DNA from 4 places in the Erwinia sp. AK-PDG3-5 genome. Region 3 is predicted to be linked to each of the others. Evidence: predicted binding sites of a transcription regulator. Region 3 holds the regulator's gene; each other region holds the start of a gene.
What was found. The regulator LexA, encoded in region 3, represses DNA repair genes until DNA is damaged. The targets are predictions, from matches to a motif close to TNCTGTATGTACATACAGNA.

Region 1: uvrB (excinuclease ABC subunit UvrB) is a predicted target of LexA. The motif match lies at 1,835-1,854, and genes of this name have one in related genera.
Region 2: AC1UKS_RS14275 (DNA translocase FtsK 4TM domain-containing protein) is a predicted target of LexA. The motif match lies at 1,440-1,459, and genes of this name have one in related genera.
Region 4: AC1UKS_RS09630 (YebG family protein) is a predicted target of LexA. The motif match lies at 1,556-1,575, and genes of this name have one in related genera.

What each region holds. Positions count from the first base shown of each region.
Region 1 is NZ_CM165967.1:3,246,997-3,250,122, forward strand. It holds gene uvrB (excinuclease ABC subunit UvrB) at 1-1,757, opposite strand, end outside; gene AC1UKS_RS15025 (ABC transporter ATP-binding protein) at 2,678-3,126, shown strand, end outside.
Region 2 is NZ_CM165967.1:3,088,260-3,091,385, reverse strand. It holds gene trxB (thioredoxin-disulfide reductase) at 1-378, opposite strand, end outside; gene lrp (leucine-responsive transcriptional regulator Lrp) at 907-1,401, shown strand; gene AC1UKS_RS14275 (DNA translocase FtsK 4TM domain-containing protein) at 1,521-3,126, shown strand, end outside.
Region 3 is NZ_CM165967.1:4,422,223-4,425,348, forward strand. It holds gene dinF (MATE family efflux transporter DinF) at 178-1,500, opposite strand; gene lexA (transcriptional repressor LexA) at 1,620-2,228, opposite strand; gene AC1UKS_RS20690 (diacylglycerol kinase) at 2,345-2,704, opposite strand; gene plsB (glycerol-3-phosphate 1-O-acyltransferase PlsB) at 2,833-3,126, shown strand, end outside.
Region 4 is NZ_CM165967.1:2,093,116-2,096,241, reverse strand. It holds gene AC1UKS_RS09635 (sugar phosphate isomerase/epimerase family protein) at 195-1,022, shown strand; gene AC1UKS_RS09630 (YebG family protein) at 1,132-1,539, opposite strand; gene purT (formate-dependent phosphoribosylglycinamide formyltransferase) at 1,677-2,855, shown strand; gene AC1UKS_RS09620 (bifunctional 4-hydroxy-2-oxoglutarate aldolase/2-dehydro-3-deoxy-phosphogluconate aldolase) at 2,926-3,126, opposite strand, start outside.

The sequences.
Region 1 (3,126 bases), 1.2 Mb from region 3:
GGCACAATGCCGTTCTCCGCGTTGTAGATTTCCTGCTTAGCGCGGCGGCGCTCGGTTTCGCCGATGGCGCGCTCCATCGACGGCGTGATTTTATCGCCGTAGAGAATGGCCTTACCGTTCAGGTTACGCGCGGCGCGACCAATGGTCTGGATCAGCGAGCGGTCGGAACGCAGGAAGCCCTCTTTATCAGCATCCAGAATCGCCACCAGCGACACTTCCGGCATATCCAGACCTTCTCGCAGTAAGTTGATGCCGACCAGCACATCAAACTCGCCCAGACGCAGGTCACGGATGATCTCCACGCGCTCGACGGTGTCGATATCCGAATGCAGGTAACGCACCCGCTCACCGTGCTCTTCCAGATACTCGGTGAGATCCTCGGCCATACGTTTGGTTAACACCGTCACCAGCACGCGCTCATTGATTGCCACGCGTTTACGAATCTCAGACAGCAGGTCATCCACCTGAGTGCTGACCGGACGCACTTCGATCAGCGGATCCAGCAGGCCGGTTGGGCGCACCACCTGATCGATCACTTCACCGCCGGATTTCTCCAGCTCATATTTACCCGGCGTTGCCGAGACATAAATGGTCTGCGGCGCCAGCGCCTCAAACTCTTCGAACTTCATTGGGCGGTTATCCAGCGCCGAAGGCAGACGAAAACCGTATTCCACCAGCGTCTCTTTACGCGCGCGGTCGCCTTTGTACATCCCGCCGATTTGCGGAATGGTGACGTGGGATTCGTCGACCACCAGCAGGCCGTCCGCCGGTAAATAGTCAAACAGGGTTGGCGGCGCTTCCCCCGGCCCGCGCGCGGAGAGATAGCGCGAGTAGTTCTCAATACCGGAGCAGTAGCCCAGCTCGTTCATCATCTCCAGATCGAACTGGGTACGCTGAGAGATGCGCTGCTCTTCCAGCAGCTTGTTGTTGTTCAGCAGCACCTTGCGCCGGTCGGCCAACTCAACTTTGATCTCTTCCATCGCCTGCAAAATGCGCTCGCGCGGGGTCACGTAGTGGGTTTTCGGGTAGATTGTGTAGCGCGGGACCACGGAAGTGACCTGCCCGGTGAGCGGATCGAAGATCGACAGACGCTCAACCTCTTCGTCAAACAGTTCGACGCGCAGCGCATAATCGTCCGATTCCGCCGGGAAGATATCAATCACTTCGCCGCGCACGCGGAAGGTGCCGCGCTGGAACGCCTGATCGTTGCGGGAATACTGCAATTCCGACAGACGGCGCAGGATAGAACGCTGATCGATCACCATGCCACGGGTCAGGTGAAGCATCATCTTCAGATACAGGTCAGGATCGCCCAGACCATAGATGGCCGACACCGAGGCGACCACAATCACATCCCGTCGCTCCAGCAGCGCTTTGGTTGCTGACAGACGCATCTGCTCGATATGTTCGTTTACCGAGGCATCCTTTTCGATAAAGGTGTCGGAACTGGGCACATACGCTTCCGGCTGATAGTAGTCGTAGTAAGAGACGAAGTACTCCACCGCGTTATCCGGGAAGAACTCTTTCATTTCGCCGTACAGCTGCGCCGCCAGCGTTTTATTCGGTGCCAGCACCATGGTTGGCCGGTTTAAGTCGGCAATCACGTTGGCCACGGTGAAGGTTTTACCTGAGCCGGTTACCCCGAGCAGCGTCTGGTGCGCCAGCCCGTCTTCCAGCCCCTCTTCCAGACGACGGATCGCCTCGGGCTGGTCACCAGCGGGTTTGAATTCGGAGTTGAGTTTAAAGACTTTGCTCATTGAGTGGCTACCTGGTAATGAATGACGCGAACAGGATCCTAATTTTACTCTGCTACTGCGAATTTACCAGAAAAAAAGACTGGATATAATTACAGTAATTTTGCAAGATATTGCTTATGCGTTCAGCGATGCCCTTTGCTGACCCAATGGGCAATCAGCAATGCGGCAGGTCGGACAGGTTATCCCCAAAAGAGGAAGCGCTTTAACATTTGTCAAGCAGCACTGACAAAATGCGGCGGGCCAGGCAACTGAGATTTTTCGGGTGCTTGATTTTAACTAACATATTGATAAATCACCCTTTGCGCTCAGAGATGAGTTTCGCGTCAACTCGTGCTCAACCCGCGTCCGCTCTCGCCTGCCGTAAGTTTTCAGACGCTCATGCACATGGTTATCCACAGGAATGGTGGATAACTGATTTGAGCGCCCGAGCCGTCTGATGTGTATAAAACGTCATTGCCCTGAGAACGGGGCCGCAAATATTTTTTTTTGCATTATTTTCGCCTGACGCTTGAGGATTAATGGTCCTGAAAGGCATATTTCCCCCGTTGCCGCTAGCCCTATTTCGACGTTTTTTTCACTTTGATGACAGTCGCGGGTTGCCACTGAGACAGGCAACTGCACCAGAAATGATTCGTCCATAGCACTGACAAAGTGCAGCGGAATATTACCCCGGGCAATTGTTTAAGTTTTATTACTAATTACTGGTGCTAATCATCAGGCGGGCGGGCGTTTTCTGAGACTTTTGCCAGGTTGGCCTGCCAATTGCAAGACTCTGTCTAACCGCCTCACGCTTTCATAACACCAGAGCGAGGAGCACAAAGCCGCAGGCGTCTCGCAGGAGACGTTGACGACTGTTTGCCACACGACGTAGAGCGGATGCAACCAGGTGCGATCGAAAACTGTCTGGAGGAGAGTGTCAGATGCTCAGCTTACGTTCAATCAACCAATTTTATGGACAAAATCACATCCTGTGGGATGTTGATCTGGATCTCGCCCCTGGCACCTGTACCGGCGTACTGGGACGTCCCGGCATGGGAAAAACCACGCTGGTCAACTGCATCATGGGCCATCTGCCGATTAACAGCGGTTCGATGACCTGGCAGGAAGCCAACCGCCCGCCGCAGGATCTGCTGCTACAGCCGATGGAGCAACGGGCTGCGCTGGGCATTGGCTATGTGCCGCAAGGACGACAGCTTTTCTCCCAGCTTAGCGTGGAAGATAACCTGCAAATTGCCCTGCTGGCCGGCGCGGGTCTGGAACGCCACCGGGCTATCCCGCAGATGGTCTATGACCTGTTTCCTGCCCTCTACTCCCTGCGCCATCAGCGCAGCGGCGATTTACAGATTGAGCAGCAGCAACAACTGGCACT
Region 2 (3,126 bases), 1.3 Mb from region 3:
TTCTTCTGACGGCAAGCCCAGATAGCGGGCAGAGGCGCCGGTAGCGATGATCAAAGCATCAGCAGTATATTCCGCGCTGTCACCGGTTAATCTGAACGGGCGCGTCTGCAGATCGACCGTATGAATGTGGTCGAAAATGATCTCGGTGTTGAATTTCTCTGCATGCTCCTGCATACGTTCCATCAACGCCGGCCCGGTCAGATCGTTCGGGTCACCCGGCCAGTTTTCAACTTCGGTGGTGGTGGTCAACTGACCGCCTTTTTCCAGGCCGGTGATTAAAACCGGATTCAAATTGGCGCGCGCTGCGTAAACGGCAGCGGTGTAACCAGCCGGGCCTGAGCCCAGGATAAGTAATTTACTGTGTTTGGCCGTGCTCATGAGACCCTCATTATTTGTCTGGCAAACATTTTTCGATTGTAGGGAATTTAACGCGGCAACAAAAGCATTCTGCGATTTTGTTAACGATGACTGCGAAAGGTTTGACCAATGGACCCTTTCACCTTGCGGGCGAGTTGTGCGCTATTTTGGGGCAAACGCTGACGCCTGACAGTGCAATGCCCTGAAAATATCCATTTAAAAACAGTCACGCAGCGATACTTCTGGCATGTTGTACTGGTTTTAGTTGTTTTGCTTTGACAATCGGCTGCGCTTTTGCGAAAACAGTGTAGGAAGCAGAGGGGATTTAGGCTGGCAAAACAGATTTTCATTCCATGTTTTGGCACGCTGGCCGAATAAACTCAGTCTGTCATTGGTCATGACGCATGGTGTGGACAGACAACATGCGTCATACGGATGGGCGTTTTGCAAGAAGCGCAGCAGGCTCCTGACTTCACTTAGAACAACCCTGCACATCGAATGCGCCAGGGTATGGCAAGTAAAGGGAAGGCATTAAGAGAGACAATAATAATGGTAGACAATAAAAAACGACCTGGTAAAGATCTGGACAGGATCGACCGCAACATCCTTAACGAACTGCAAAAGAATGGTCGAATTTCTAACGTCGATCTTTCCAAGAGTGTGGGTTTATCCCCGACACCCTGCCTTGAACGTGTCCGTCGCCTCGAGCGCCAGGGATTTATCCTTGGTTATACCGCGCAGTTGAATCCACACTATCTGGACGCGTCACTGCTGGTATTCGTTGAGATTACTCTGAATCGTGGCGCACCGGATGTGTTTGAGCAATTTAACGCCGCCGTACAAAAACTTGAGGAAACTCAAGAGTGTCATCTTGTTTCAGGCGATTTTGACTATCTGCTGAAAACCCGTGTTCCTGATATGTCGGCTTACCGTAAATTACTGGGCGAGACCCTGCTACGTCTGCCAGGCGTGAACGATACGCGGACCTATGTCGTCATGGAAGAAGTGAAACAAAGTAACCGCTTAGTCATTAAAACGCGGTAACACAGGGCAGGTGCAAAACCTGATAGTTTTCGGTACACTCCTGTGAATTCATACAGGTTCAGCGTCGGGCTCGCCCGGCGCTGTTGCCTCCATAGTTTACAGGCCCCTGGAGAGTACTCTTGAGCCAGGAATACACAGAAGATAAAGAAGTATCCTTGCAACCGCTTAGCAGTGGGCGTCGTCTGCTCGAAGCGTTGTTGATTGTTGTGGCTCTTTTTGCCGTTTATCTGATGGCAGCGTTGGTGAGCTTCAATCCTTCCGATCCCAGCTGGTCCCAGACCGCCTGGCATGAACCTATCCACAATGTGGGCGGCGGCATTGGCGCCTGGCTTGCGGATACCCTGTTCTTCATTTTTGGTGTGATGGCCTATGCCATTCCTCCGGTCATTTTGGGCCTTTGTTGGATTACTTTCCGACAGCGCCACTCTCAGGAATTCATTGATTACTTCGCAGTCGCTCTGCGCCTGATTGGCGTGCTGGCTTTGGTTATCACCTCATGCGGCCTTGCGGCGTTGAATGCTGATGACATTTGGTACTTCGCCTCGGGTGGCGTGATTGGCAGCCTGCTGAGTAATGCCATGGCGCCATGGTTCAGCAGCGCCGGCGGCACCTTGACGCTGCTGTGCATCTGGGCTGCGGGATTAACGCTCTATACCGGTTGGTCCTGGCTCACTATCGCTGAGAAAATCGGTGGTGTGGTGATGGGCGTGCTGACCTTTGCCAGTAATCGTTCGCGTAACGATGAGCGCTGGCATGATGATGAAGACGAACAGGGCGAAGCGGCTACGGCTACGCCTGTTCTGAAGCAAAGCGCCCGCGGCGAAGAAGATGATGTGCTGCTGTCTGCGCCGAAGAAAATACTGCAGGATGATGAGCATGAAGAAGCGGACAACGATCCGCTTCTGAGCAAATCGGCTGCAGCTGCGGCGCCATTGGCTGCGGCTGCTCATGCTGAAGCGGCTCCTGCTGCCCCGGTTTCTCCGGTCGCCAGGGTTAAGCCTGCGCAAGTCCCCGCTGAGCCTGCTTATGCTCCTGCTCAGGCGGCGACTGCCGAGCCTGTTACGTCTATGCCAGTAGCACAAACGCCTGAACTTTACCGCTTTGAAATGCCGGAGGAGACTACACCTGCACCTTCAGTGCAGGTGGATGACGAAGATGAAGGGCCACGCATGGGGAACTGGCGAGACAGTTCTTCACCATTCGACTTCTCTGCTCCGCAGTCCACTCAGCCAACCGATATGGCTGCTGGCACGCAGGGTATCGTAGCTGCGGCTAAAGTCGCGGCAGCGTCCGCGCCGTTTATGCCGGGATTCAGTGCGACCAGTGAGGCGCCGCTTAACCCTCAGGTTAAGCAGGGCATCGGCCCGGCATTGCCGCGTCCTAACCCGGTTAAATTGCCAACGCGTCGTGAACTGGCTTCTTATGGCATCAAATTGCCTTCTCAGCGTATGGCTGAAGAGAAGGCGAAAGAAGAGCAGGAACTGCTGGGATCCACCTCCGCCACTCTGCCCGCTGCGGATGAAGATGCGATGGAGTTTGAAGAGGCCCATCTGCGCGAGGCCTTTATGGCTCAGCAGCAGACGCGCTATGGCGAAGAGTTCGCTGAAGATGATGAAGCCGCTCTGCAACAGGCTGCATTGGCTCGTCAGTTTGCTGAACAACAGCAGCAACGCTATGGCGAAGAGGAGCAGCAGCAGGCTCCGTCCTTCAAACTGGATACCGCCG
Region 3 (3,126 bases):
GCAACATAAAACGCTGCTTAACTGCTTAACGTACAGATAATTGTAGTAGATGATGGCGAGTTTGCCCGTAATGGCGAAAGATAAAGCCACATTTTTAGCTAAAAGTGACAGCGAAAAGTGAAAAAAGGCAGGGAGATCAGCAGATAACGAAGCGGCAGGTGGGTGTAACGAATTATTTCAGCCCGCAAACCAACTGTTGTTGCGCCAGTGCCTGCGCCAGATGAGCCACAACGTCAGCCCACGCAGCAGCAGGAACACGGTAACGGCCAGCCACAGACCATGGTTGCCTAACGCCGGCACGGTGAACAGCGTCGCGCCGTAGCCCAGTGCCGCAATCAGCATGCCATTGCGCATTTCACTGGCGCGCGTAGCACCAATAAACATGCCATCCAGCAGATAACACCAGACCCCGCAGACCGGCAGGACAATCTGCCAGAACAGATAGGTGTCAGCCTGCTGCTGCAGCTCAGGGATGGAGGTCAGTAAGGCAACAATATGCGTGCCGGTCAGTCCATAGATAATCGAGAAGGCCAGCGCCACCAGTCCTGCCTGACGGCAGGCCGCGTGCCAAATCAGCAGCAACCTTTTTGCGTCCTTTGCCCCATAGGCTTCGCCGGAGCAGGCTTCTACCGCATAGGCAAAGCCGTCCAGCGCGTAAGCGGTGAAGGTCAGGAACATCAGCAATACGGCGTTGACGGCGACGACCTCACTGCCCAGCCGCGCCCCCAATATCGTCAACGAAACAAAGCACAGTTGCAGCAGTAAAGAGCGCAACATAATGTCGCGATTCAGCCGCAGCAGCCGGCCGAAATTGCCCTGCCAGGCGGTTTTCAGCATCGGCAGCGAAATGCCCCGCAGTTTCAGCACCCGCCAGACCATCACCAGCCCAATCGCCAGCGTGACGTATTCTGCAATCGCCGTGGCCGCCGCCGCACCCTGTACGCCCCAGCCCAGCCCCATCACGAACCACAGATCCAGCACGATGTTGACCAGGTTTCCCACAACCAGCAGGATCACCGGTGCACGGGCATACTGTACGCCCAGCAGCCAGCCCAGTAATACCAGGTTGGCAAGCGTCGCAGGTGCACTTAACCAGCGGATATTCATGAACAGGGTGGCCTGATGCAGCACGGCAGGATCGCCACCCACGACAGAGAGCGCCAGGTGGTTAAGCGGGGATTTCAGCAGAATGAACAGCAGGCCAGCCGCCAGGGCAATCAATAGCGGTTGCATCAGTGCACGTGCCAGCGCAGGTTTATCACCCGCACCAAAGGCCTGCGCCGTTAATCCGGTGGTGCTCATCCGCAGGAACAGCAGCAGCATAAACAGGAAGCTGGTCGCGGTAGTGCCCACGGCAACGCCGCCGAGGTAGGAAGGACTGTCAAGGTGACCAATGACCGCGGTATCCACCAGGCCCAGCAAGGGCACGGAGATATTCGACAGGATCATTGGCAGCGCCAGCCGCCAGAGTTGGTTATCTGAGGGAGAAAATAATCGCATGGTCATCCACTGTGCGACTGGCTTAAAAGCATCACGCAAGCTGAATATGCCAGTCAATAAGGCATACAGCTTACCAAAAGAGAAACGCGCCGCGAAAGCAGCGCGTTAAGGTCAGGCGTTTACAGCCAGTTGCCGTTGCGGATTACACCGACGGCCAGACCTTCAATCGACAGGGTCTGCAAGCGCAGATCGACCACGATCGGTTGGAATTCGCCGTTTTCAGGCAGCAGATGCACGATATTGCCCTGCTTTTTAAGGCGCTTTACCGTCACCTCATCGTCAATGCGCGCTACCACGACCTGGCCGTTACGCACATCCTGAGTCTTGTGCACAGCTAACAGATCGCCGTCCATAATCCCGATATCTTTCATCGACATGCCGCTAACACGCAGCAGGAAGTCGGCGCCCGGCTTGAACAGTTCAGGATCCACCTTGTAGTGGCCTTCAATGTGCTCTTGCGCCAGCAAAGGTTCACCTGCGGCGACACGGCCAATCAGCGGCAACCCTTCCTCTTCTTCCATCATCAGACGGATACCGCGAGAGGCGCCGGAAACAATCTCGATCACGCCTTTACGTGCCAGCGCTTTGAGATGCTCTTCAGCCGCATTCGGGGAACGGAAACCGAGCTGTGCAGCGATTTCTGCCCGCGTCGGTGGCATGCCGGTCTGGTTAATGTGGTCGCGTATCAGGTCATAGACCTGCTGCTGCCTTGCAGTTAGTGCTTTCATCCCGCCCCCTGGTTGTTTATACAGTCAGCTGTGAGTATATACAGGTATTTGTGCGTTGAAAACCTAAAGATGCGGAAAAAACAGCAGTTTGTCAGATTATGGAAAACGCGCCGTAATCAGGGAATTAGCAGCATTACCCAGACGAAAACAGCGAGTAATATCGTCAGCAAGACGGCAGCGGAGCCCATATCTTTGGCGCGACCCGATAAAGGATGCATCTCGCTGCCAATGCGGTCGACCACCGCTTCCAGCGCGCTGTTAAGGATTTCAACAATGATCACCAACATCACCGACCCAATCAGCAGCACCCGGGTGACGGCGTCCACATCCAGCCAGCACGCCACAATCACCGCGACAATGCCGGCCACCGCTTCCTGGCGAAAAGCCGCTTCGTTTTGCCAGGCGGCGCGTATTCCTTTCCACGAATAACCGGCTGCATTAATGATGCGAGTCAATCCGGTGACGTTATTTGCCATAATCAGGGAACCCTTTGAGATGTTTAACGTCAATGTCTGGGTGGCGCACATTTTGCAACACCACAGATCTCACTGGCGCTTTCTGGTATGCTTGCGGCGCTTTGCTAACAAGAGGCTTCATGGTATCTATGTCAGGTTGGCGTAACTTATATTATAACTTATTGAATTTACCAGTAAAATTCCTGGTAAAAAGTAAAGCGATTCCCGCCGAGCCGGTTTCCGAGCTGGCGCTGGATACATCGCGCCCTATTATGTATGTGCTGCCTTATGATTCAAAGGCCGATCTGCTGGCGTTGCGTGAGCAATGCCGTAAACAGGATCTGCCCGATCCTTTAGATCCGCTGGAAATCGACGGTACGGTTTTGCCACGTCATGTGTTTATCCATGACGGCCCACGCGTATTCCCCTATTTCGTGCCTAAC
Region 4 (3,126 bases), 2.3 Mb from region 3:
GCATAGAGCGACTTGCGTCAAGAAGCGTCAAAGCAGGAAAAGCCTGGAAAACCTTCACGGTCAGCTGATGCTAAGCCGTCAGCTATACTTGCCCCACCAGTCGAACCTTCTGGTTCATAATGCTTCGCCAAAAGTGGCGGCTGAATCGACAGGATTTATTTTTTTTAAAGCACCAGCGTAAGGGAAAAATCATCATGAGATTCAATAATAATCCGCTGTTTATCAATACGGTTTTGCTTGGCGGCAGCACGGAAGAGAAGTTGAAGGCCGCCAGCCAGGCCGGGTTTGATCAGGTTGAGCTCTGGCGTCAGGACGTGGAGGCAGCCAGCGGCGATGCCAGTGATGTGGCCAGATTACTGGATAACCACGGCCTGGCCATGACGGATTACCAGGTGCTGCTGGATTTTGACGGCGCCCCAGACGATCAGCGAGAGAGTAAACGCCAGGAAGCCCTGCAGATGCTGGATACCGCCGTTGAACTGGGCGCAACAACCTTACTGACGCCTGCATCTACCCATCAGGGCTGCATTGCAGATCGGGAAGAGGAAGATATACGCTGGCTGGCCCGTCAGGCAGGCAAACGTGGCCTGCGCGTGGCCTTTGAAGCCATGGCATGGAGCACGCATATCAACAACACGGCCGCGGCCTGGCAACTGGTGCAAAAGGTCAATGAACCCAATCTTGGACTAGTGGTGGATGCGTTTCACATTTTCGTGCTGAACCGGACGGTGGACGATCTGGCGGGGATTCCGATGGATAAGATCTTCCTGGTCCAGCTGTCAGACCTGGTTACCCTTCCCAACCACGATCGTCTGGTGGATGTGGCACGCCATCAGCGTTTATTGCCAGCCGAAGGAAATTTCCCGCTTTCATCCCTGGCTGACTATCTGCATCAGCAAGGCTATTCAGGCCCGATAGGACTGGAAGTGTTCAGCGATTGTTATCATCAACTGCCGCCGGCAGAGGTGGCCAACAAAGCGCTGCAGTCATTGAAAAAGGTATTATCCGGCGGCGATCGTTAACGGTAGCCGGTGAAGCAAGTCACTAACAGGGAAGAGTTAAAGCAAGGTTATATGGCGCAAAGGGGGAAAAATACCCTTCGCGCCACAGGCTGTGATGAAGAAAAAAGGATCAGGCAGCTTTAACGGTTCGTGTAGCCGATTTTGCTTTGGCCGCTTTACCCGTTACGGCTTCCGGCTCTTGCGCATCAGACTCTTCAGCCGGTTCTTCTGCTGCAGCTTCAGCAGTGTCTTGTTCAACGTTCGGTTCAGCATCATTGCCAGCGGCGGAGGACTCGCTCGCTTCAGGCATCTTGCTGGTACGCAGAATATGCTGCACGGCATCTTTATTTTCTGCGAGGAACATGCCCAGCGCTTCACGCTGCTCTTCTTCCATGCCCAGAGGTGCCACGCTCAACCAATCAGAAAAGGCCTCTGCCATATCGAGCATTTTATCGTACGCGTCGGCTTCTTTCTTACTGGCGAATGTCATCTTTTCCTCACCTTTTCTGACGACAACATATTTGATTTCAACAGGCATAATCCACACCTCAGTTAACTGTATTTTTATACAGTATATCAGACGTCTCTTTTTCGCTCAACCCTGGAAAGCGGATGTACGCGCAATCGTTTTCGTTTATACTTCGCGCGTTTTTTCCATCCAATCAGGTAGAGATTATGACCACTCTTGGTACCGCGCTGCGCCCTGCCGCAACCCGCGTAATGCTGTTAGGTTCAGGTGAACTGGGCAAAGAAGTGGCGCTGGAATGCCAGCGTCTTGGTGTTGAAGTGATTGCCGTCGATCGCTATGCCGATGCGCCTGCCATGCATGTGGCACACCGCAGTCATGTGATTAATATGCTGGATGGCGAGGCGTTAAAAGCGCTGGTTGCGCTGGAACGCCCGGATTATATCGTGCCGGAAATTGAAGCCATCGCCACCGATATGCTGATTGAGCTGGAAAAACAGGGTCAACACGTGGTGCCAACCGCCCGCGCTGCCCGCCTGACCATGAACCGTGAAGGCATCCGTCGCCTGGCGGCAGAAGAGCTGGCGTTACCTACCTCGACCTACCGCTTTGCCGACAGCCAGCAGGCGTTTAATCAGGCGGCTGATGAAATTGGCTTCCCGTGCATTGTGAAGCCGGTGATGAGCTCGTCAGGTAAAGGCCAGAGCTTTATCCGCGAAGCGTCACAGTTGGATGCCGCCTGGGAATACGCGCAGCAAGGCGGACGTGCCGGTGCAGGCCGGGTGATCGTTGAAGGTGTGGTGAAGTTTGATTTCGAAATCACCCTGCTGACCATCAGCGCGGTTGATGGCATTCACTTCTGCGCGCCGATTGGCCACCGTCAGGAAGATGGCGACTACCGTGAATCCTGGCAGCCGCAGCAGATGAGCGCCCTCGCGCTACAACGTGCTGAGCAGATTGCCGAAGAAGTGGTTAAGGCACTGGGCGGCCACGGCCTGTTTGGTGTTGAGCTGTTTGTCTGTGGTGATGAGGTGGTGTTCAGCGAAGTTTCCCCTCGCCCACACGACACCGGCATGGTGACGCTGATTTCTCAGGACCTGTCCGAATTTGCCCTGCACGTGCGTGCCTTCCTCGGTCTGCCGATCGGGGGCATTCGTCAGTACGGCGCCGCCGCATCTGCGGTGATCCTGCCGGAACTGGACAGCGATAACGTGCAGTTTGCCAATCTGGGTGGCGTGCTGGGCGCCGGTCTGCAGGTTCGTCTGTTCGGCAAACCGGAAGTCCGGGGTAAGCGCCGTCTGGGCGTGGCGCTGGCCACGGGCGAGAACATCGATGACGCGGTACAGCGCGCGATTGCCTGTGCAGCCGGTGTGAAAGTCAGCGGATAACCGCGCTTTCGTACCAACAAAAAAGGGATGGCCTGTGCCATCCCTTTTGTTTTATGCCTGATCTGACGTCTTATCGCGCGCCCGCTACCGCTTCTCTGGCCAGCTGGGTGATACGATCGTAATCCCTTGCTTCCAGCGCATCAGCCGGAACCAGCCAGGAACCACCAATACAGAGCACGCTTTTCAGCGCCAGATAGTCACGGTAGTTCGCCGGCGAAATGCCGCCCGTCGGGCAGAAACGCACCTGAGGGAATGGGCCGCCAATCGCCTG